4 regions of the Microbulbifer sp. A4B17 genome follow, and region 1 is predicted to be linked to each of the others. Evidence: predicted binding sites of a transcription regulator. Region 1 holds the regulator's gene; each other region holds the start of a gene.

Region 1 (5,016 bases):
TGTAAAAATGGTCGCACCCAGCATAAAATAAAGGCGCCAGTAGAAAGTTTCCGGGTCTAAGCCCGGCAGAGCTTCGGCCAGTAGTCCGGCAAATCGGCGATAGGTATCGCCATATCGGGATACGATGAATCGGCGCAGGTGCCCTTGAAACTGGGTATATGCTAACCCCAAGAGGCGCATAAATCGCTGCGGATCCTTCCCCTCCAGCCCCAGGCTTCCGAGCCCAACCCGATAGAGACATTCAATCAGCTCCTCCACCCCCAAGGGCTGCCCCAGGGCAAGGCGACGATCAAGCTCTGCTTCCAACGCACAGGTAAAAGGTGTTAAAAAGCGCTCAAATACCGCCTGTATCAATTCCTTTTTAGAACCGAAGTGATAGTTAACCGCTGCCAGATTGACGCCGGCTGTGCTGGTGATTGTTCTCAATGAGGTCTCAGTAAAACCCCGTTCAGCAAACAGCACTTCCGCTGCGTCGAGTATCCGGCTGACCGTATCTGCTTGGCTCATAAGTCTCAAACTACCATTTAAAACATACGTTTAATCGACGCCAGAGTAGCACATTCTCACCGTCGCAGAGTCAGCTCGGCAAGAGTCCAACAGACGAGACTCAAGAGCAAAAATAACAGGGAAAAGTATGAGTGGCGGTAAGATCAGTACCCAGGGAATTGATCTCCCGCCAACTTAGACAGGCATCCTACTCCCACCAGCCGTCTCAACCCTCTGCAGTGAAAGCGGCGCAAACAAGCATCATTCTGAAAAAATCTTTAGTACTTTAATTTTCTCCTGGAGCAATTAATCTTTCACCTGCATATATTTCATTATCAAAGCCGCAGCCTCATCTACACTATCAACAACATGAAAGAGATCGAGATCGCCGGCATCGATACAGTCGCGTTCCAAAACGGTATTCACCAACCAATCGTAAAGCCCGCTCCAGTAGTGCTTACCCACCAGCACAATAGGAAAACGCCGCACTTTCTGTGTTTGCACCAGGGTAAGCGCTTCAAACAGCTCATCCAGGGTGCCATATCCCCCGGGAAGCCCGACGAATCCGAGCGCGTGTTTTACAAACATAAATTTCCGCACAAAAAAGTAACGGAAATTCAAACTGATATCCTGATATGGATTTGCCGCCTGCTCAAAAGGCAGCTCTATATTTAATCCAATCGATGTGCCCGGCTGCCCAAAGGCCCCTCGGTTACAGGCCTCCATCAGTCCCGGCCCACCACCGGTGATCACGGGAATACCTTCCGCTGCAAGAAGCTCCCCCAGTTTAACGCCCTGCTTATACTCGGCGCTGTCTTCTGTGAACCTAGCCCCTCCAAATACTGTCACAGCGCCACCCAAGGCTATCAGTCGCTCAATTCCATCAACCAGTTCAGACTGAATACGAAGCACTCTCCAGGCTTCCTGCATTTTTGCATCCAACATTATTTTTCCCTCATTGTCAGTTCCTTCAACGTTTTCTTGTCTCCTTACTTTCTCCCTCAATGTAGCAGCTCACAAAGGCTAAAACCTGAGGATTGCACGAACAATAAATCTGTATATAATTCCAGCAACTGTATATAAATACAGAAAACTAGGTAAATCTATGACCAATCTCACCGCTCGTCAGTCCCAGGTTCTCGACCTGATCAAGTCCTACCTGGATGAAACAGGCTACCCACCAACACGGGCAGAAATTGCCCAGGAGCTCGGCTTCCGCTCGCCCAATGCCGCCGAGGAACACCTGAAAGCGCTCGCCAGAAAAGGCGCCATTGAGATGGTTGCCGGCGCCTCCCGAGGCATACGAATACCCGATCACCAATCCGGCCTGCCAATTGTAGGAAGGGTTGCTGCGGGGAACCCGATCCTCGCCAATGAACATATTGAAGATTATTGCGACTTGCCCGCGAGCTTCTTCCATCCACCCGCAGACTACTTGCTTAGAGTGCACGGCATGAGTATGCGAGATGCAGGTATTCTCGACGGAGATTTACTGGCGGTACAAAAGACCGAACAGGTGCGTAACGGCCAAATCGTAGTTGCCCGTATCGATGACGAAGTCACCGTGAAACGCTTTCGTCGCAAAGGGAACCAGGCAACCGTTCAGCTGCTTCCTGAAAATGATGACTTTGAATTAATTCAAGTCGATATGAGAGATAAGAACTTTGTTATTGAGGGATTGGCGGTAGGGGTGATCCGCCAGACACCTTGAGCATATCCTCAAAACAATAACAGCGGCCATTGGCCGCTGTTATTAAAACCCGTGGTAATGCTGGTATTAGTGGATAGTATGATTTACCGGCATCAACTCGTCTTCTTCTTCGAAGTAACCTGCTTCAAGATCGTCCAGATTTTGTACAGCTTCAATACCCGCTTCCAACATGGCTCGGGCCACAGCAACCTTATTCTTTCGCAGAAACTGAAGACTTTCTGCAGAAAAAGAAATGCTCACCAAAGGGTCCTCCTTATGGCCAGCACGACGCAAGGCTACATCGCCATTAGCCAGCTCGATAATTTCAAAAGTTTCGGAGGACATTCGCTTTTCCTTCACGGCACAACAGTTTGCGCCCAGTGTACCACAGGCTCGCGAAAAGTTTCATTCGCTCGTTTTATGGGGGGTTCTTCAGCACTCATCCAAATGAGCGCGCTGCCTCACCACCAACTCGTTCAAGCAGCGATGCCATTCGAACAGCAGCTCTTTGGACAAGGGTGCAAATTCCGGCTTGGCAACATCACTGTACAACGGGATTAAATTTGCCTGCTGTTTTTTATCACCCGCAACCACAGATATTTTCTGCTGTTCTTTCCAGGCGTGGAGCATATGAAACAGCCAGCTTTGTGGGTCGCTAACCAAGCCAGATAACTCATTAGCCTCCGCGCTGGCCCTTCCCTGCCCCCTTAGCGCATCAATAATTAACTGCGGGGACTCCGGCTCAAATTCGAGCTGAAGCTGAGTCGCCTGTTCCGCAAGAAAGGCCCGGTAGGCTTTGCACAGCTGCATCAAGGCAGCCTCCTCCAGCGCATCGCGCTGAAGGGGCATATCCCATGGCTGCTGCAGCAACAGCTGGCTCTTGCGCAGAGCCGAAGTGACATGAATCGTATAAGGGTTAGTCATTATCTACTTCTTTGCCGCCGTTTTTTTAGCCGCAGGCTTCTTGCGCTTGGCGGCAGTGCTCTTGGTAGAAGCCTCTACTTTCCAACCACCATCGCGATAAAAAGCACGCCAACCAGTAGCCTTGCCCTCTTCCTCAGACTGAACATATTGCTCCTGAGTTTTGCGACTGAAACGAACCACGGTATCCCGCCCGCTGTCATCCTGTGTCGGTGCAGAAAACAGGAAGCTGTACTTTGGATCTATCTCGCTCTGATGAGGAAGCAATTCTTTGACCAAGGGAGCACGAGTCTCACGGTTTTTCGGGAACTGACTGGCAGCCAGGAATAGGCCAGAGGCACCATCGCGCAGGATATAGTGATCCTCCACTTTGATACATGCCAGTTCAGGCATGGGAACCGGATCCATTTTTGGTGGCGCCGGCTGCCCATTTTTCAATAACTTACGGGTGTTTTTACAGTCTTCGTTAGTACAACCAAAGTACTTGCCGAAGCGGCCCGACTTCAACTGCATATCACTGCCACACTTATCGCACTCGATGATAGGGCCGTCATAGCCTTTGATTTTAAAAGTGCCCTGCTCTATCTCGTAGCCGTTGCAATCCGGGTTATTGCCACAAATATGCAATTTGCGCTGTTCATCCAGCAGGTAGCTATCCATGGCTGTGCCGCACTTGCCGCAGCGGCGCTTCTCCCGCAGCAATCTGGATTCAGCTTCCTCATCTTTATCCGCATCGACCGCTTCATCGCCTGAAACCAGATTCATGGTATTGGTACAGCGCTCTTTAGGCGGCAGCGCGTATCCGGAACAACCCAGGAATACCCCAGTGGAGCCGGTGCGGATCTGCATGTGGCGGCCACACTTGGTGCACTCGATATCGGTATCTGTCGGCGTATTGCGACGCATTCCCGCGTCAGCAGATTGCGCTTTTTCCAGGCGCCCGGAAAAGTCCAGGTAAAACTCATCGAGCAGTTGCTTCCAACCTTTATCACCGTCGGCAACCGCATCCAGGGATTCCTCCAGGTTTGCGGTAAATCCGTAATCCATCAGGTTCTTGAAGCTTTCACTGAGGCGGTCGGTAACAATATCTCCCATTTTCTCTGCATAAAAACGGCGGTTCTCCAGCCGCACATAACCACGATCCTGAATCGTGGAAATAATGGAAGCGTAGGTGGATGGGCGACCGATGCCGCGCTTCTCCAATTCCTTAACCAGAGCCGCTTCACTAAACCGCGCCGGCGGCTTGGTAAAGTGCTGTTTGGGGTCAAGTTGCTGTAGGGACAGCTTGTCGCCAACCTTCACATCTGGAAGCACCAGGTCTTCATCTTTCTTACCGCTGGGTGGCGCTACTTTCAGAAAGCCATCGAAGCGAATCACACGGCCCCGCGCACGCAGCTCAAAGTCACCGGCGCTGACCACAATGGAAGAAGAAGTGAACTGGGCGGGGGTCATCTGGCAGGCGACGAATTGCTGCCAAATCAGGTTGTACAATCTCTCTGCGTCCCGCTCAACACCGGACAACATATTCGGGGCGATACGCACATCGGACGGGCGGATAGCTTCGTGCGCTTCTTGAGCACCCTCTTTGCTGCTATAGCTATTAGGGCTTTCCGGCAAATACTTATCGCCGTAATTCTCGGCGATATAGTCCCGCACCGATTCCACAGCCTCTTTACTGAGGTTGGTAGAGTCGGTACGCATATAGGTGATATGGCCAGCTTCATATAAACGCTGGGCCAGGGTCATGGTTTTCTTCACACTGAAGCCGAGACGATTACTGGCCGCCTGCTGCAGGGTGGAGGTAATAAATGGTGCGCTGGGTTTGGAGCTGGTTGGCTTGTCGTCACGGGCGGAAACAACAAACTCACTGGACTGAAGCTGCTTGGCAGCACTCATCGCCAGCTCTTCGTTGGTAGGAC
Region 2 (5,016 bases), 1.8 Mb from region 1:
AAGTTCTTGGGCCAGGTAGTAACTAATTTCCACTCGAACAGCTCTTTATTACCCTCTGCGGAAAAGTGCTGGGCAGGACCCATTGCTGCACGGGAAGCTACCAGGGCGGCGAAGGTAATGGCGAGCAGGGCTAAGAGCCCGAGAATGATGGCCGGGTACCAATTGAGTTTTTTCATTGCTACTAATTTATCGTTATTTTTGTATTGTACAAATTATCGGCAGACGCTTTGGTCGCCATCTTAGGTCTTCAGGGGAGGTCCTCTGTGATTTGACCCTGGTATTTTGAATGGATTCCCGCTACCGCTGGAATCCATTCACCACCATCTAACTTTCAATTCTGCATGTCTCTCAGTACCGACATGCTCCGGCACTCAGTATTTAACGCTCAGTGCCAGCTCAAGCCATCACTTAAAGCGGCTGCAACTTGGCCATTGAAAGTATCAGCCTCTTGTCGCCAACATCGTCAAAATTAACCAGCACCCGCATTCGAGGACCCGTTCCCTCAAACTCAATGACAGTTCCTTCACCAAACTTGGCATGGTCCACTCGCCCTCCCAGAACCAGCGGGGGCAAATCATCGAAGTCTGGCGCCGGGTCGGAAAACTGGCCTACCTTGCCGTAGTCCGCCTGATAGAGAGGGCGGGAAATTTCGGTCTTCAGGCGCACTTCTTGTACAAACTTGGACGGAATTTCGCCGATAAAGCGGGAAGGGCTGTTATAGGTTTCGCTGCCAAACAGACGCCGGTTTTCCGCGTAGGTAATGTATAGCTTGCGCATGGCGCGGGTGATACCCACGTAGCAGAGGCGTCTCTCCTCCTCCATGCGGCCGGGCTCCTGCGCCGACATCTTGTGGGGGAACAGGTTTTCTTCCACACCCGCCATAAATACCAGGGGAAACTCCAGACCTTTGGCGGAGTGCAGGGTCATCAGCTGGACGGCATCCTCAAACTCATCCGCCTGGCCTTCACCGGCATCAAGGGCAGCGCTGTCGAGGAACTGGTTAAGAAGGGGAATTTCCTCCTCATCTTCCTCTCCCTCGGGCAGGCCTGCACCGGTAAAGCCGCGACAGGCAGTGACCAGTTCCTGCAAGTTCTCCACCCGTGTTTGGCCTTTCTCGCCTTTCTCTTTGCCGTGAAACTCCAGCAAACCGCTGTTTTCGATCACATCCTCAGCAATAGCATCCAACTCTTTATCTTCTGCATTCGCTGCCAGCTGGTTAATCAGGTCCAGGAAGCTCTGCAGGGCATTGCCGGCGCGAGCAGCCAATACCCGTTGCTGCAACATCAGCTTGGCCGCCTGCCACAGGGAGCAGCCCTGCTCCCGGGCATAAGAACGCACCATCTCTACAGTGCGCGCACCGATGCCACGGGTGGGCGTATTCACCACTCGTTCAAACGCAGTATCATCATCGCGGTTGGTAATCAGGCGTAAATAAGACAGGGCATTCTTGATTTCCAGGCGCTCGTAGAAGCGCTGGCCGCCATAGATACGGTAGGGCACCTGCTCGCGCAAAAGCCCCTCTTCAAGTACCCGGGATTGGGCATTGGAGCGGTAGAGGATAGCGATGCTGTCGCGGCGATTACCGTCGCGCACCCAGTCATTGATGCGCTCGACAATAAAGCGCGATTCATCCTGTTCGTTGTAGGCCGCGTAGACGGCGATGGGCTCACCCTCTTCGCCCTTGGTCCACAACTCCTTGCCCAAGCGACCACTGTTATTAGCGATCACCGCATTAGCCGCGTTCAGAATGGTGGAGGTGGATCTGTAGTTCTGCTCCAGTCGCACCGTCTGCACTTCTCGTAAATCTGTGGAAAAGTGCTGGATATTCTCGATCTTGGCACCGCGCCAGCCGTAGATGGACTGGTCATCGTCACCCACGGCGGTGATATGGCACTGCTCACCGGCAAGTAGGCGCAGCCAGGCATATTGAATCGTGTTGGTATCCTGGAACTCATCCACCAGGATATGGGGGAAGCGCCGTCGGTAGTGGGCCAGAATAGCGTCGTTATTCAGCCAGAGCTCGTGGGCGCGTAGCAGCAGCTCACCGAAATCCACCAATCCACCGCGCTGACAGGCCTCTTCATAGGCGAAGTAGATTCGCACCATGGTCTGCAACCAGGGATCGGCGCCGGCATTGATATATTGCGGACGCAGACCTTCATCTTTCTGCGCGCCAATCCACCACTGGGTTTCACGCGGTGACCACTTCTTATCATCCAGCCCCAGATCTGCCTGTATCCGCTTGATCAGGCGAAGCTGGTCATCGGAATCCAGAATCTGGAAATTCTGCGGCAACTTGGCTTCTTGCCAGTGAGCCCTGAGCAGGCGGTGAGCCAGGCCGTGGAAGGTGCCCACCCACATGCCAAAGGTATTCACCCCCAGCAGCTCTTCGATACGGGCGCGCATCTCGCGGGCCGCCTTGTTGGTAAAGGTTACCGCCATAATGGAGTAGGGCGAGGCGCCCTCCACCTGCATCAGCCAGGCGATGCGGTGTACCAGCACCCGGGTCTTGCCCGAGCCGGCACCGGCCAGAACCAATTGATTGCCGGGCGCGGCAGCTACTGCTTCGCGCTGGGCGTCGTTGAGGGGGTCTAAAATCTGAGATACGTCCATGGGCGAAGATTGTACCAGAGCTGATGCACAAGACCTGTGTAAATAAACAGGATTTTGCCCTGCCTGACAATGTAATGTCGCTCGCCAGCGGAGGGCACAGCAGCTAAACTGCGCCAACTGGCATAGAGAAGGAAGTCCTGTGAAACCGGCGGAAGTAACGCAACGAATCAGTGAACAACTGTCATCCATGCGCAAATCAGAGCGCAAGGTGGCGGAGTATATTCTCGCCAACCCCGATGAAATCATTCATATGCGTATCGTCGACCTGGCCACTGAAGCCCAGGTGAGTGAACCTACTGTGGTGCGCTTTTGTCGCGCCGTGGGCTGCTCCGGATTCCAGGAGTTCAAGCTGAACCTGGCGCAGCAGCTGGCTTCCAGCCCCAGCTTTGGCCAGATTGCGGTTACGGAAACGGACACCATTGCCGAGTACAAGCGCAAGGTTTTCGACTCCACGGTGGATACCCTGCTGAAAGTTCGCGATAGAATTGACGACCGCGCCCTTGAGGCCGCAGTCACGGCAATGGCCGCCTCCAAGCGGGTGGAATTCTTCGGTTTTGGTGCCTCCGGTGCTGTCGCCGCCGATGCCCAGCACAAGTTCTTCCGCCTGCAACTGGCCACCGCCGCCCACTCGGACCACCACATCCAGAATATGTCGGCCATGTCCATGCAACCGGGAGACGTAGTCGTGGCTATCTCCCAGAGCGGTCGCACCAAGGCGCTGCTTCGCTCCATGAGCATGGCAAAAGAGCAAGGTGCTCTGGTGGTTGGCCTGGCGCCCAGCGGCTCGCCGGTGGCACAACAAGCCAGCATCCCCCTGGAAGTGGATGTGGAAGAAGATATCGAGATCTACACACCGCTGTCCTCACGCATTGCTCACCTGGTGGTGATTGATGTGCTCGCCATCGGTGTAGCCCAGCGCAAAGGCCCTCAGCTACAGGAGCACCTGTTGAAACTGAAGCAGGGACTGTACACATTGCGGGAAGACAAGCACTAAACTCCCACTTATCCAAGGTGGGCACTGGATAGTTGCCCGCCCGTCTCCACCATAGCCTTTTCCCGCCAATTGCGTTTTCGGGGAGATCCCTCCAGGCTGTACCAGAGCAACAAGATGACATCCACCGCTTCGACCACGGAAGACAAAGCACCGCGCTGGCTGGTGGTGTGGCTTGCCGCCCTCGTTTCCCTGACACCTTTTTCGATCGATAGCTACCTGCCCGCAATTCCGTCGATGGCTGCAGCCCTGGATACAGAAGTTGAGCGGGTGCAGTACTCGGTATCCAGCTTCCTGCTGGGCTTTGCCCTCGGGCAGCTGTTTGGCGGGCCGCTATCGGATCGCTGGGGGAGGCGTTTGGTAGGAACTATCGGCCTCAGCATTTATATGGTCAGCTCCCTGTTGGTCCTGTTTACCGATCATGTAGACCAACTGATTATCCTGCGCTTTTTCCAGGCGGTCGGCGGCGGCTTTGCCACAGTGATCTGCGCCGCCATAGTGCGCGACCTGCACAGTGGCCGTGAAGCGGCAAAAATAATTTCCTTGATCAGCACCATCATGCTCATTGCACCGCTGATCGCCCCGGTGATCGGTTCTGCATTGCTAGCCGTGGGCGGCTGGCAGAGTATTTTCGTCTTTTTGTTACTGTACGCTCTGGCAATGCTCGTATTAGTGCAGCTGCTACTGCCGGAGACCGTCTCCCGCTTTACCCGAGCGCGCCGTCAGTTAATGCCGCTAAAGTCTCTCGTAGGCAGCTACGGCCAGGTTTTGCGCAACCCCCGCGCGATTGGGTTCCTGATTGCACAGGCCTGTGTCAGCGGTTCGATGTTTATCTACATCACCACCGCGCCCTTTGTGTTTATGGATTATTTCGGTGTTAGCGCGAATCAGTTTCCGCTGTTTTTCGGTATCTGCGTGCTCGGACTAATCTTTATGGTTCAGGTGAATATCCGCCTGCTGAACTTTTTCGAGCCGCGCAATATCCTCTTGGCGGGTATTGCCTTGCAGTTATTGGGGTGCGGACTGTTAGTTCTGGGTACCATGACCGGGGTTAAAGAGTTAACCCTGTGGATGATTCCACTGGTTTTGGTAATGAGTTCCATCGGAATTACCGGGCCCAACGCCGCCGCCTGTTACCTGGAGTTTTTCCCGAAAATCAGTGGCAGCGCTAATGCACTCTATGGCGCCACCATATTTATCACAGGGGGTATATTGGGTGGACTGGTAAGCAGCCTGCATACAGGAACCCTGACACCTATTGCAGGATCAATGGCAGGTTGTGCCTTTGTGGCACTGCTATCCGCACTTTTCCTGGCCAGGGCACGCAAACCGATAGAATCAGATATACCGGCTAGCCGGAGGTTTACCCCACGTTAATTGAGGCTTTTTTATACAGCTTCCAACCCCTCTTC
Region 3 (5,016 bases), 550 kb from region 1:
AAGGGGCAGATTTGCTGCTGATCCGCCACATCAGCAATCTCTTTGGGAGTTAACTGGGGTCGGCCGAGCAGGGCATCCATTGCAACTGGAAGTCGATCATAAAACCCTCTTGTTCTCGGACAGATGCCGTCATCATCACGAGTACAAAGCCCCAGGTTACAGGTACAGGTTTTTTCCTTTGCTTGAATTTCAAGTAAAGATAACTTCAAACCACTCGCCTGAAGTGCCTCAATGGTTTCCCGCACCATTTGCCGACCGGAATTCTTTGCTGTCAGGTAAATCAGCTGATCCAGCTTTTCCTCGCCAATTGCCTTTATGGCTGGGAATAGGGTGCTGATTGTCTTACCGGTTCCCGTGGGAGCTTCAGCCACCAGCCCACCACCGTCCCGGAAACACCGGTAGGCTTCCACTGCCAGTTGGCGCTGGCCGGGGCGGTATTGTGGGAAAGGGAAAGCGAGCTGTTTCGCCGTATCAATAAGCCGTTGCCGATGTTCCTGCCAAGCCCTGCGCCAACACAAATATTTTGTGAGAGCCTCAAGAGTGAAGGCCTCTAACTCACTAAAGCGGTACTCTATGCATTCTGGATAGGCCTTGCGCTCCTTGAGGTTATACCAGACAACTTGCAGGGCAACTGTATCTGTACCACCTGTAGCGCCTTCATTTACCAAGTGGCAATAGCCGTAAATTTTTAGCTGGGCCCAATGCAATTTCTTGGCGGCTTCCGGCAACTTCGATGGAGGTAAATAAGTGGTCTTAATTTCATCCAGCTGAGCCGGTTTATGCAAATCACTTTTCGGGTGAAAAATGTCAACCCGGCCGCCCAAAGTAACCTGCTGTTTCATCCAATCTATTTGGATCTTGAGCTTGTATTCTGCCTCAGCGCCTTTGGGCCGCTGATTTTGTAGCTTCTGATGAGCCCGAATCCCTTCTTGGGCAGAGGGCCCTGAAGTTGGCTCCCGAATCAAATCTCCGCTGCGGCAGGAAAAAGCGACTAGCTCTCCCACAGAAAGATTCAAAGTCTCAGCCGACTCTAAGCTATTCAAAGCTAGTGCCACTCCACATGAATTACCCGATGAGGGATCGCCTCTTCAGCAAAAAACGCCAGCCAGCGTTCTTGGTTTTTTTGTAAGCGATCCCCAGGACCTTTAACTTCCACGAGTTCATAGTGACCGAAGGGAGTAAAGCAAATGAGGTCTGGCAGCCCATTTCTATTCTGTGTGATATCACTGAGCATGCGATTAAAAATTGAACGCCAATGACTTGGGGGGATTCTATCCAGCGCCTTCTCAAGTAGTTCTGTAGACAAAGCCTCCCAAGCAACTAAAGGGTTGGCAATACCTTGTTTCTCTGCAAAGGTAGAGAGGACACGGGACTTCAAGGACTCATGCTCTATTTCGGCCAATCGCTGGCTGAATAGCGCTTGACGGGAATAGTAAAAATCCGCGGTGCGAAAATCGGCTGGGGCCACCTGGAAGGGATTGAAAAAAGCACCAGGCACAGGTGCAAACAGTATGTCCCAAATATAGAGGCCCAACACACCGGTGAATAGGGTGTTCTCTACATAAAAACACTCACCACCGCTAGAACCTTCAAGGTGCTCTGCCACCAGTAGCTCAACACAGCTTTCCCCCTGCGCCAAACTTATCACTTCAGTGGGGGCTTGGATTTTATGAGGTGCCTGCCAGTTGTTGAGGCCTCCACTTCGTTTGGCTGTGCGGTAACCAAAGCTAAGAGCAAACTCTCTTTCTGCTTGGTCCATAGGGGAAGCTATTATTTCCTCGCATATTTCCAATGCTAGAGTGTCGTACCCTTGCTTTACGGCAATTCGTGCGCGGCGCTCACGGGCGGGAGGGGTTTTACAAAGTTGATATAGTGCATCGGCCTGCTCAAGGGCATTGAGCCGCTCAAGCTGCCGTGCCAACTTAAGACGTATCCTGTCCAGCCGACGAGCCAGGGTTGAGTCACCATCAATACCTTCTGGCAGTTGAGCAGATAAGGCTATTATGGCTTCTGCATCTTCCAGTAATGGCTCTTCTAACAGCTCCAGGCATTGATAGTAGAGCAGATACTGGTCAATTTGTGCCCGGCTTTGAAAGGGGAGATTTTGCTTATCCAGCGGATAGGATTCATATCTATAAAGCCCAAGATCCCGTAATACATAGTCGGTAAGGTCCTGGTTCAAGTTGCCAAAGTAGCACAGTTTGAAAGTCTGGAAATGTTCGGCACCGTGGACAGCTAGCACCCTGTGCTGAGACAGCAACTTCTCAAACCAGTCACTCGAACTGGGTTCTTCGAGCAATAGTTGTTCGAGGGAAGGCCGGCTTAAAGACTTGGGTAAACCTGAGGGGGCTACCGCAAATAATTCAGCTTTGGTAAATAGTGGTAGATATTCCTGTACCGTTAACACTGGATTATAGCAAAGTAGCCCGGAGCGATCCAAAACAGCTGCAGCACTTTCAATGCTCTCTATCTCACCGTAGTTAAGCTTCCCCAGGCGGAAAAGCGATCCTCTAGAGGAAGGTACTCCTTTACGGGATAGCAAACGCACATAGAGCCGCTGGCTATAAATATCCAACTCTTGGAAGGTTTTAAAAAAATTTTGCTCAGATGTGGTGATAAGCCAGGAATAATGTTGGCTAACAAATTCAATCAACGCTTTGAAGTTGTCCAGGTAGTAGCCAGTTGGCAATTCTATCGGTTGGGTCATGGCACAAGCGCTAGTTTTTCGATCTATCTATCGTCGATACCGCACACCAGTTCCTTATGACGTGATATGCAAACAATGAGGCAGAGGTCACTCTGGGGCTGTATGGTTATACAGCAAGTTGGCCCGGTGAACAAACAACAATCCCAAGCTTTCTTCTTAGTTATTCAGCCATTTTTTCCTATGGCGGCTCCATAAATACTCATCAGTTACTCAAATCGGCAATACGAATACTGGACGAATAGAACAGGAAACCGATATGTCTGCAGCAACAGGCGTTATTATTCAAATTGGAGACAGTAACTTTACGCTGATGGACCAGGAAAATATCACTTCTAGCGTGGGCGAGGTTACCCAGTCAGGAGCATCTAATAACGTAAATCTTGATCAAGGCAACGAAAATATTGTTGCGATAGAGGTTGTTTCCTGTATTACCCAGGTCAACCAAGACGGCTCAGCGAATATGGCAGAAATAGATCAAGGACAGGATGGATCTTTGTTCTCAAGCTCCCTAGTACTTAATCAGTTTGGTAATTCGAATTCATCCCAGATTAATCAACATAGCGGTACTAGCAGTAGTGTTCTTGTGACGCAAAATGGCGTCTCCAATATTCAAACAACATCCCAGGTCGGCAGTGGTGAAATCGCACTGACCACACAAACCGGCTCAGGTAATTTGGGAAATACCTTCCAATAAAGTATTTATCAAAAATATCGCATTACTTTTTGATATTTATAGACGACATACCAAGTAAAAAATATCACCGAAAGCCAAATCATAATGATGATCTGGTTTCGTAGCACCGACATATTGAACTCTCCTATGATGTCGAAAAATTCAAATATGTCAGTAGAAATCAAAATGGGCAAATAGAAGCGCCATGCATTTGAAAAGGCGATTCTTTTCGAAAAGGCCAAGCCGAAAAGAGCGACAAAAAATACGAAATATACCAACAGGCTAAAAAGCATCCACCAGATGGGAAGATCCCACTCTTCAGCAGTAAAACCCAGGTACTGTGAGTAAACCTCCAGTGGTGCGAGGACTAAAAAGAGTATCTTCCAGCCGATACTGGGTCTGTAGTGTGGAATGGAGTCTGTAAGAGGGCTGTCCGGTGCCTGATACAAATTCTGCATCTTGAAATGTCCTTATTATTTACCACTACATCGGACAGGTATCAATTACCAACCCGAAAGTTACTTCTCGCCATTCCCTGAGCTAAATTGAGATGATCATTGCTTAGCGGCTAGGCTCTTTGACTATCAAAATTTGAACAGCGAGCATATTGCTTGCAGCTTCAAAGTCAACACTTGGTAAAACTGTTTATCGATAATGTGAGGCAGCTCATCGCTCGAATGTGACAATATAGCCTACAAATTTGCAATATTAGTGAGACCTGATTGTCAATGTTTAGCTTCCATCTGAAGTTATTTTAATTTCAGTGTTGAGATCAGTAGGACTTGGAGCTATCAAAAATTGAACAATGTGAAATAAGCCTCAAGTGTCAAGTCAACACCCGGCCTAAGTTTTTGTCAATAGTGTGAACCAGCTCACCACTCGGGTTAGAGAGTATAGTTGGGATCTTTGAATCCACAGTACCAACAAGTTAGAAGCTGTGTGTCTATCTAGCAGTCTCCAGAAGTTAGGAAAAGCGGATGATTAGTGGTTAATTGGCAGATACTGCTTCCTGCAAAAGCGAGGAGCCACTATGATGGCCGCAATAAACTGGTCCGGCTCTGAAAACTGGTGCTTAGTAAATTTTTCCACAACACAAACAGAAGCTAAACGTGGCATACCAAAGATTATGGGAAAGGCAATCAATAAAGGGGAGGACTTGCAAAACCTCTATCAAGCACCCGAAAGTTCGCTCGATGACAATCACCCAATCTACAGTCCCAGTGTAGCTTGGAGGATTCTATTTTTTGTCATGCTGCCCTTAGAATTACTGTATCAGTACTTTGCTTTTACCAATGATAGCGGTGGCTCACCCACTTGGTGGCTAGTGGTCAGCCTTTTGATATCCTCTCTCTTCTATATAGTCCTGTTCGGCCTGGCGTTTGGAAAAAGAATTGGATTTGAACAGCTATGGATTTTTTATATCCCTGTGCTTGTACTTATCGATATTTTTGAATTTACACTGACTATTATCGGCTTGAACTTATCGATGTTGAGCAACGTGATTACAGCCGCCACTAGCGTACCAATAATTTTATTTGGCTGGTATATCGTATACAAATATCAAAAAGTGATGAAGTTTTTTGAGTAAAGCTCCTTATCTTTAGCTATTACCCCTTCATTAAGAAATAGGTGGACA
Region 4 (5,016 bases), 580 kb from region 1:
CTACTGAAATCAGAAACGGGGATTGATACCTGATGCCACTCGCCATCGCGTGCGAAGTCGTATGGATCGGAGCCGCTGGTAAATTCAATCCACTGTTGGCCGATATCGCTGACGCTACCGCTTTTCATACCAATTTTAAAGGTGGTATCTGAGCTGGTTTTCAGGGCAAAATTCAGCGCTGCGGAATCATTATCGAAAGCGGACAGGTCATAGTAACTGTCGGCAGTAAATGCCATTCCAAACCAGCCGGCACCGGAGGAGTAATAGGAGAGTGACTCTTCACCTTCAAATGGAGTTTGAGTGGCTTCCAGCAGGGTATCGCCCCAAATATACAGGTTGCCATCAGTTCCCAGTGTGAAAGTTGAATTGGCCTCTGTAGTTTCGGTGTAGAGAGAGAAGACACCAGTCGGTGCTGTTTTTTCAACACTTTCGCTAAAGTAGATATCGTCAATGGCCAGAACAAAATCTTCAGAAGCGGCATCACCTCGAATCATAAATGCCTGGCTGATAGTGTTGAAGTCCACTCCCAGTTTGCTTAGGGGGATACTGACCTGATGCCACTCGCCATCGCGCTCCAAGCCGTAGGTATCGTCACCGTCTACCAGGTCCACCCATGCATCCCCGCTACCAGTACTGGAAATACCGATGCCGATGGTCTGGCTGCTGGTGGTTTTCATTTTGAAGTTAAGATGACCGTTCTCGTAGTTCATCAGATTCAGGTCATAGTGCATCCAGAAGCCCATGCCAAACCATTCACCAGCGGTAATATCAAATTCCAGGGCTTCATCGCCCTCGGCGGCTTCGGCACTGACAGTGGCTGTCATGCTGTTTTGATTCCAGACATACATTTCTGTATCGGTGCCAAGCTGCAGGGATTCGGAGAGGTTACTGCCTTCGGAAAATACGCCGACATCACCATTTTTTGCAGTGTCTTCAGCCAAGGCAATTTCCGTGCTGTAGCTGCTGTCGTCGTTATCGTAGATGCGGACATAGTCCACGTACATTTTGGCGGGCATCGGGGCGGTGATTTCGCTATTGGCATAAATCTCCGGGAAAATACCTCCTACCGCCAAATTCAGAATCAGGAAATGGTGCTGGCGGAATTCATCAAATGCTGGGTCATCACTCCCGATGCTGATAACTTCGTTGGCTTCATCATCGACCCACATGACAATACTGTCTGGTGTCCAGGTCATACCGAAAATATGGTAGTCCTCGGTGAGGTCTGTACTGGAACCGAAGTCGTCAACAAGGTTTTTGGATTGACCGTAGTCTGCCTGGCCGGTGTAGTCATCGGACTCATGCCACCAGTGGAAAGCGCCGGAAACTTCTGAGTTTACTGTACCGGCACTAAGAGCTTCAGCCATGCCGGCTTCGAGAATATCCAGTTCACCGCAGGCGGGCCAGCCTACCTGGCCGTAGTCGCCGCCCAGTTGCCAGAAGGCGGGCCATAAGCCGGCATCCAGATCAGGCAACTTAATACGGGCTTCGATGGTGCCGTATTTATAAGTCATGCGGCCCAGGGATTTCAGACGGGCAGAAGTAAAACTGCCGTCGTCGTTTTGCAGTGCCTGAATGATAAGGTTGCCATCTTCGACATAGGCATTGGCAGTGTCATCGGTGTAGGTTTGCAGCTCATTGTTACCCCAGCCTGAGTTGCCTACATCGTAGGTCCATACGGATTTGTCGATGCTGTCACCATCAAAATTATCTTCCCATACCAGTGTTTTCGAATTGGCAAGTGAGGACACGCAGGCGCCGACAATAGCAGCCGCGATCGCTGATTTTTTTAAGTTCATGGTCTTGTCTTTCTTTAATTATCTATGGGGATGCCAACTTCATTATGTTTTTATAGTGGCTGTAATTTGCCACGATGATTAATGGTTGTTGGGCTTGGAGATTTTCTGTTTTTTATTTTGATATTTACTTGTTTAGTACAGCAGTAACAGACTAACAAAAAGCCGATTGTTGCAAAGCGAAAGCATGGGCTCTTCATCGTAAGACTGGTCCAGCTTATCGCATAAACAAAAATCATTTGCTTTATGTACTCACTCGCAGGGTTTGGATTAAAGCAATTCCATGTTTATTCACGTTTGCTTTTTAGTTTGCTGTTGCCTCTTAATTTCACCATTTGAAATTATTTGTCGAATTTATCTCCCTTTTAAAATTTAAATTCTAAATCTGAGGTGAGTTGGCGGTGAAAATCAGATTTATAGGCTTGATGCCTGTTGGCAATTTTTGGCTATTAAATCTTTTCTGCGCTTGTGTGGTTACTTGGGGGGGTTATCTTTTCGTGCCTGCGAGAGTGTGTGTCGAAGCGATAGGATTCTTAACGGTTCAGTATTGGTGGTGTGGTTGTATTTTCGGCTGTGGAGCAGCAGGGGTAAAATGGACTTGTAAGTTGCCGCTGGTCGGCAGTCAGAATAAGTGCCCACTTCTGTGCTGTAATGTCGGAACTAGGGCACAGGAATGGTTTAACAGGAAGAAATAGTGGACCACAGAGATATAACCGGGCTTGCCGGCGAGTTGGGCCGGGAGCTGGAAAAGCGGGATTGGCGAGTGACATCGGCAGAATCTTGTACTGGTGGCGCGATTGCGGCGGCTATTACCTCTATTGCCGGTGCCTCTAACTGGTTTGATGGATCAATTGTAAGTTATGCCAACCGCATCAAACACAATGTTTTAGGCGTCGACAGCAATGACCTCAAGCAATTTGGTGCTGTGAGCGAGCCGGTTGCGCGGCAGATGGCTTGTGGAGCTTTGGCGATGATGGATGCCAATCTCGCCGTAGCGGTAAGCGGTATTGCCGGGCCCGATGGCGGTACTGCCGAGAAGCCGGTCGGCACTGTTTGGATTGCCTGGGCCCATGCGGAGGGGCAGGAGCCGGTGCAGATCGATGCGAAGTGTTTTTTATTTAACGGTAATCGAGCTGAGGTGCAATCGCAGACAGTGGTGAAGGCACTGAAGGGGATGTTGTCGATAATCCATGAGCATCCGGTTTGAGCGTATCCACTGGGGCAATTCTTCCCCTTTCATCTCAGCTACAGACCTCTATTCCATAGGTGGCAAGCTCAGCCTGGAGCTGGTACTCAGCTTATGGATTTACTGGTTGCCTATACAGTAATCCTTCGTTAAGCTTGCCACCATCAATACAGCTCAGAAATACGGGAATGGTCATGGATTCCAATAAAGACAAGGCACTAAAGGCGGCGTTATCTCAGATTGAACGTCAGTTCGGTAAAGGTACTGTGATGCGTATGGGAGATAAGGAGCGCGAGCGTATCCCTGCAATCTCCACCGGCTCCCTCGGCTTGGATGTGGCCCTGGGAATAGGCGGCCTGCCGCGCGGCCGTATTGTTGAAATCTATGGACCTGAATCTTCCGGTAAGACCACCCTAACCCTGCAGGTGATTGCCGAGGCCCAGCGCAACGGCGGTACCTGTGCTTTCGTAGATGCTGAGCATGCCCTCGACCCTATCTACGCTGAAAAACTGGGTGTTAATGTCGATGAGCTGATCGTATCCCAGCCGGATACCGGTGAGCAGGCGTTGGAAGTAGCTGATATGCTGGTGCGTTCCGGTGCTGTTGATGTACTGGTAGTGGACTCTGTAGCGGCCCTGACCCCGCGCGCTGAGATCGAAGGTGAAATGGGTGACTCCCACGTCGGCTTACAGGCTCGCCTGATGTCCCAGGCTCTGCGTAAGCTCACTGGTAATATCAAGAACACCAATACGCTGGCGATCTTTATCAACCAGATCCGTATGAAGATCGGTGTTATGTTCGGCAGCCCCGAAACCACTACTGGTGGTAACGCCCTCAAATTCTACTCCTCTGTGCGTCTGGATATCCGTCGTATCGGTTCCGTTAAAGACGGCGATGAAGTAGTGGGCAACGAAACTCGAGTGAAAGTCGTTAAGAACAAGGTAGCTCCTCCGTTCAAACAGACCGAGTTCCAGATCATGTATGGTGAAGGCATCAACATGATTGGTGAGATTGTCGATTACGGTGTGAAGATGGGGCTGGTGGATAAAGCCGGGGCCTGGTACAGCTACAAGGGCGATAAGATCGGTCAGGGCAAGGCAAACGCCACCAAGTTCCTGCGCGATAACCCCGATATTCGCAATGAGATTGAAGGCCAGCTGCGCGCGCAGCTGCTCGGTGATTTAGTCCCGGCCACTCCTGAAGAGGCTGCGGAATTACCGGAAGAGTAAATGCCGTACTCAAAAGCGGATTTTTCCGCTGATCCAGCTCAAGCGCTCTTCAGCGCGGCGCTTGAGCTGCTGACCCGCCGCGAGCACTCCCGTTATGAATTGAGGCAGAAGCTCGCGGCAAAATTCCCCAGCGCCGATTTCGATACGCTCTTTGAGCGCCTGCAGGAACTTAACTACCAATCCGACCAGCGCTTTTCCGAAGTTTTTGCCCGTTCCCGTGTCCAGCGCGGCCTGGGGCCGATGCGCATTCGCCAGGAGCTCCAACAGCGAGGTGTGGGCAGTGAATTGGTTGCTCAGGCACTGGATCAACTGGAGGTGGACTGGTTTGAGCTGGCAGCGGAGATACTACAGAGAAAATATCGGGCTCCAATGGGGGCTGAGCTTCCACGGGATCAGTGGGTGAAGGAGCGGGCGCGGCGCCAGAGATACCTGGCTTATCGGGGCTTTTCCGCAGATGCGATTGGCTGGGCGCTGGACGGCAATTAATCGGGCTTATACTCTGACTGCTGCCCGGATAACTGGTCGATAGCCTTCGGCCGTTTTTTCAGGCGCAGTAAGAGATTAAAAGAATAAGCGCGAGAAACCTATGATCCTGTCTATTGACCAGGGAACCACCGGTACTACGGCCTTTATCTTCGATAGTAAGGGTAACCTGATTGGCCGCAGTTACTCCGAAATTCCCAACCACTACCCCCAGCCTGGCTGGGTTGAGCAGGATGCGGAAGAGGTCTGGTCGGTAACTCTGCGGGTCTGTGCTGCAGCACTCCAGCGCGCCGGCATCCGTGCATCCGATATCACGGCGGTG

Evidence for each region. The regulator LexA, encoded in region 1, represses DNA repair genes until DNA is damaged. The targets are predictions, from matches to a motif close to ACTGTNTNTANANACAGT.
Region 2: a site for LexA is predicted at 2,647-2,664, ahead of uvrD (DNA helicase II). Genes of this name have one in related genera too.
Region 3: a site for LexA is predicted at 2,805-2,822, ahead of BTJ40_RS11510 (VRR-NUC domain-containing protein). Genes of this name have one in related genera too.
Region 4: a site for LexA is predicted at 3,105-3,122, ahead of recA (recombinase RecA). Genes of this name have one in related genera too.

Annotation. Positions count from the first base shown of each region.
Region 1 is NZ_CP029064.1:3,130,869-3,135,884, forward strand. It holds gene BTJ40_RS13935 (TetR/AcrR family transcriptional regulator) at 1-507, opposite strand, end outside; gene BTJ40_RS13940 (TIGR00730 family Rossman fold protein) at 793-1,431, opposite strand; gene lexA (transcriptional repressor LexA) at 1,592-2,197, shown strand; gene BTJ40_RS13950 (hypothetical protein) at 2,264-2,521, opposite strand; gene BTJ40_RS13955 (DUF6586 family protein) at 2,609-3,100, opposite strand; gene topA (type I DNA topoisomerase) at 3,104-5,016, opposite strand, start outside.
Region 2 is NZ_CP029064.1:4,975,710-4,980,725, forward strand. It holds gene BTJ40_RS21830 (TRAP transporter substrate-binding protein) at 1-176, opposite strand, end outside; gene uvrD (DNA helicase II) at 409-2,613, opposite strand; gene hexR (transcriptional regulator HexR) at 2,753-3,607, shown strand; gene BTJ40_RS21845 (multidrug effflux MFS transporter) at 3,722-4,981, shown strand; gene gstA (glutathione transferase GstA) at 4,993-5,016, opposite strand, start outside.
Region 3 is NZ_CP029064.1:2,580,582-2,585,597, reverse strand. It holds gene BTJ40_RS11515 (ATP-dependent DNA helicase) at 1-1,043, opposite strand, end outside; gene BTJ40_RS11510 (VRR-NUC domain-containing protein) at 1,046-2,707, opposite strand; gene BTJ40_RS11505 (hypothetical protein) at 2,964-3,401, shown strand; gene BTJ40_RS11500 (hypothetical protein) at 3,410-3,829, opposite strand; gene BTJ40_RS11495 (hypothetical protein) at 4,414-4,968, shown strand; gene BTJ40_RS11490 (MFS transporter) at 4,988-5,016, opposite strand, start outside.
Region 4 is NZ_CP029064.1:3,707,844-3,712,859, reverse strand. It holds gene BTJ40_RS16335 (glycoside hydrolase family 16 protein) at 1-1,799, opposite strand, end outside; gene BTJ40_RS16330 (CinA family protein) at 2,491-3,003, shown strand; gene recA (recombinase RecA) at 3,177-4,211, shown strand; gene BTJ40_RS16320 (regulatory protein RecX) at 4,212-4,697, shown strand; gene glpK (glycerol kinase GlpK) at 4,798-5,016, shown strand, end outside.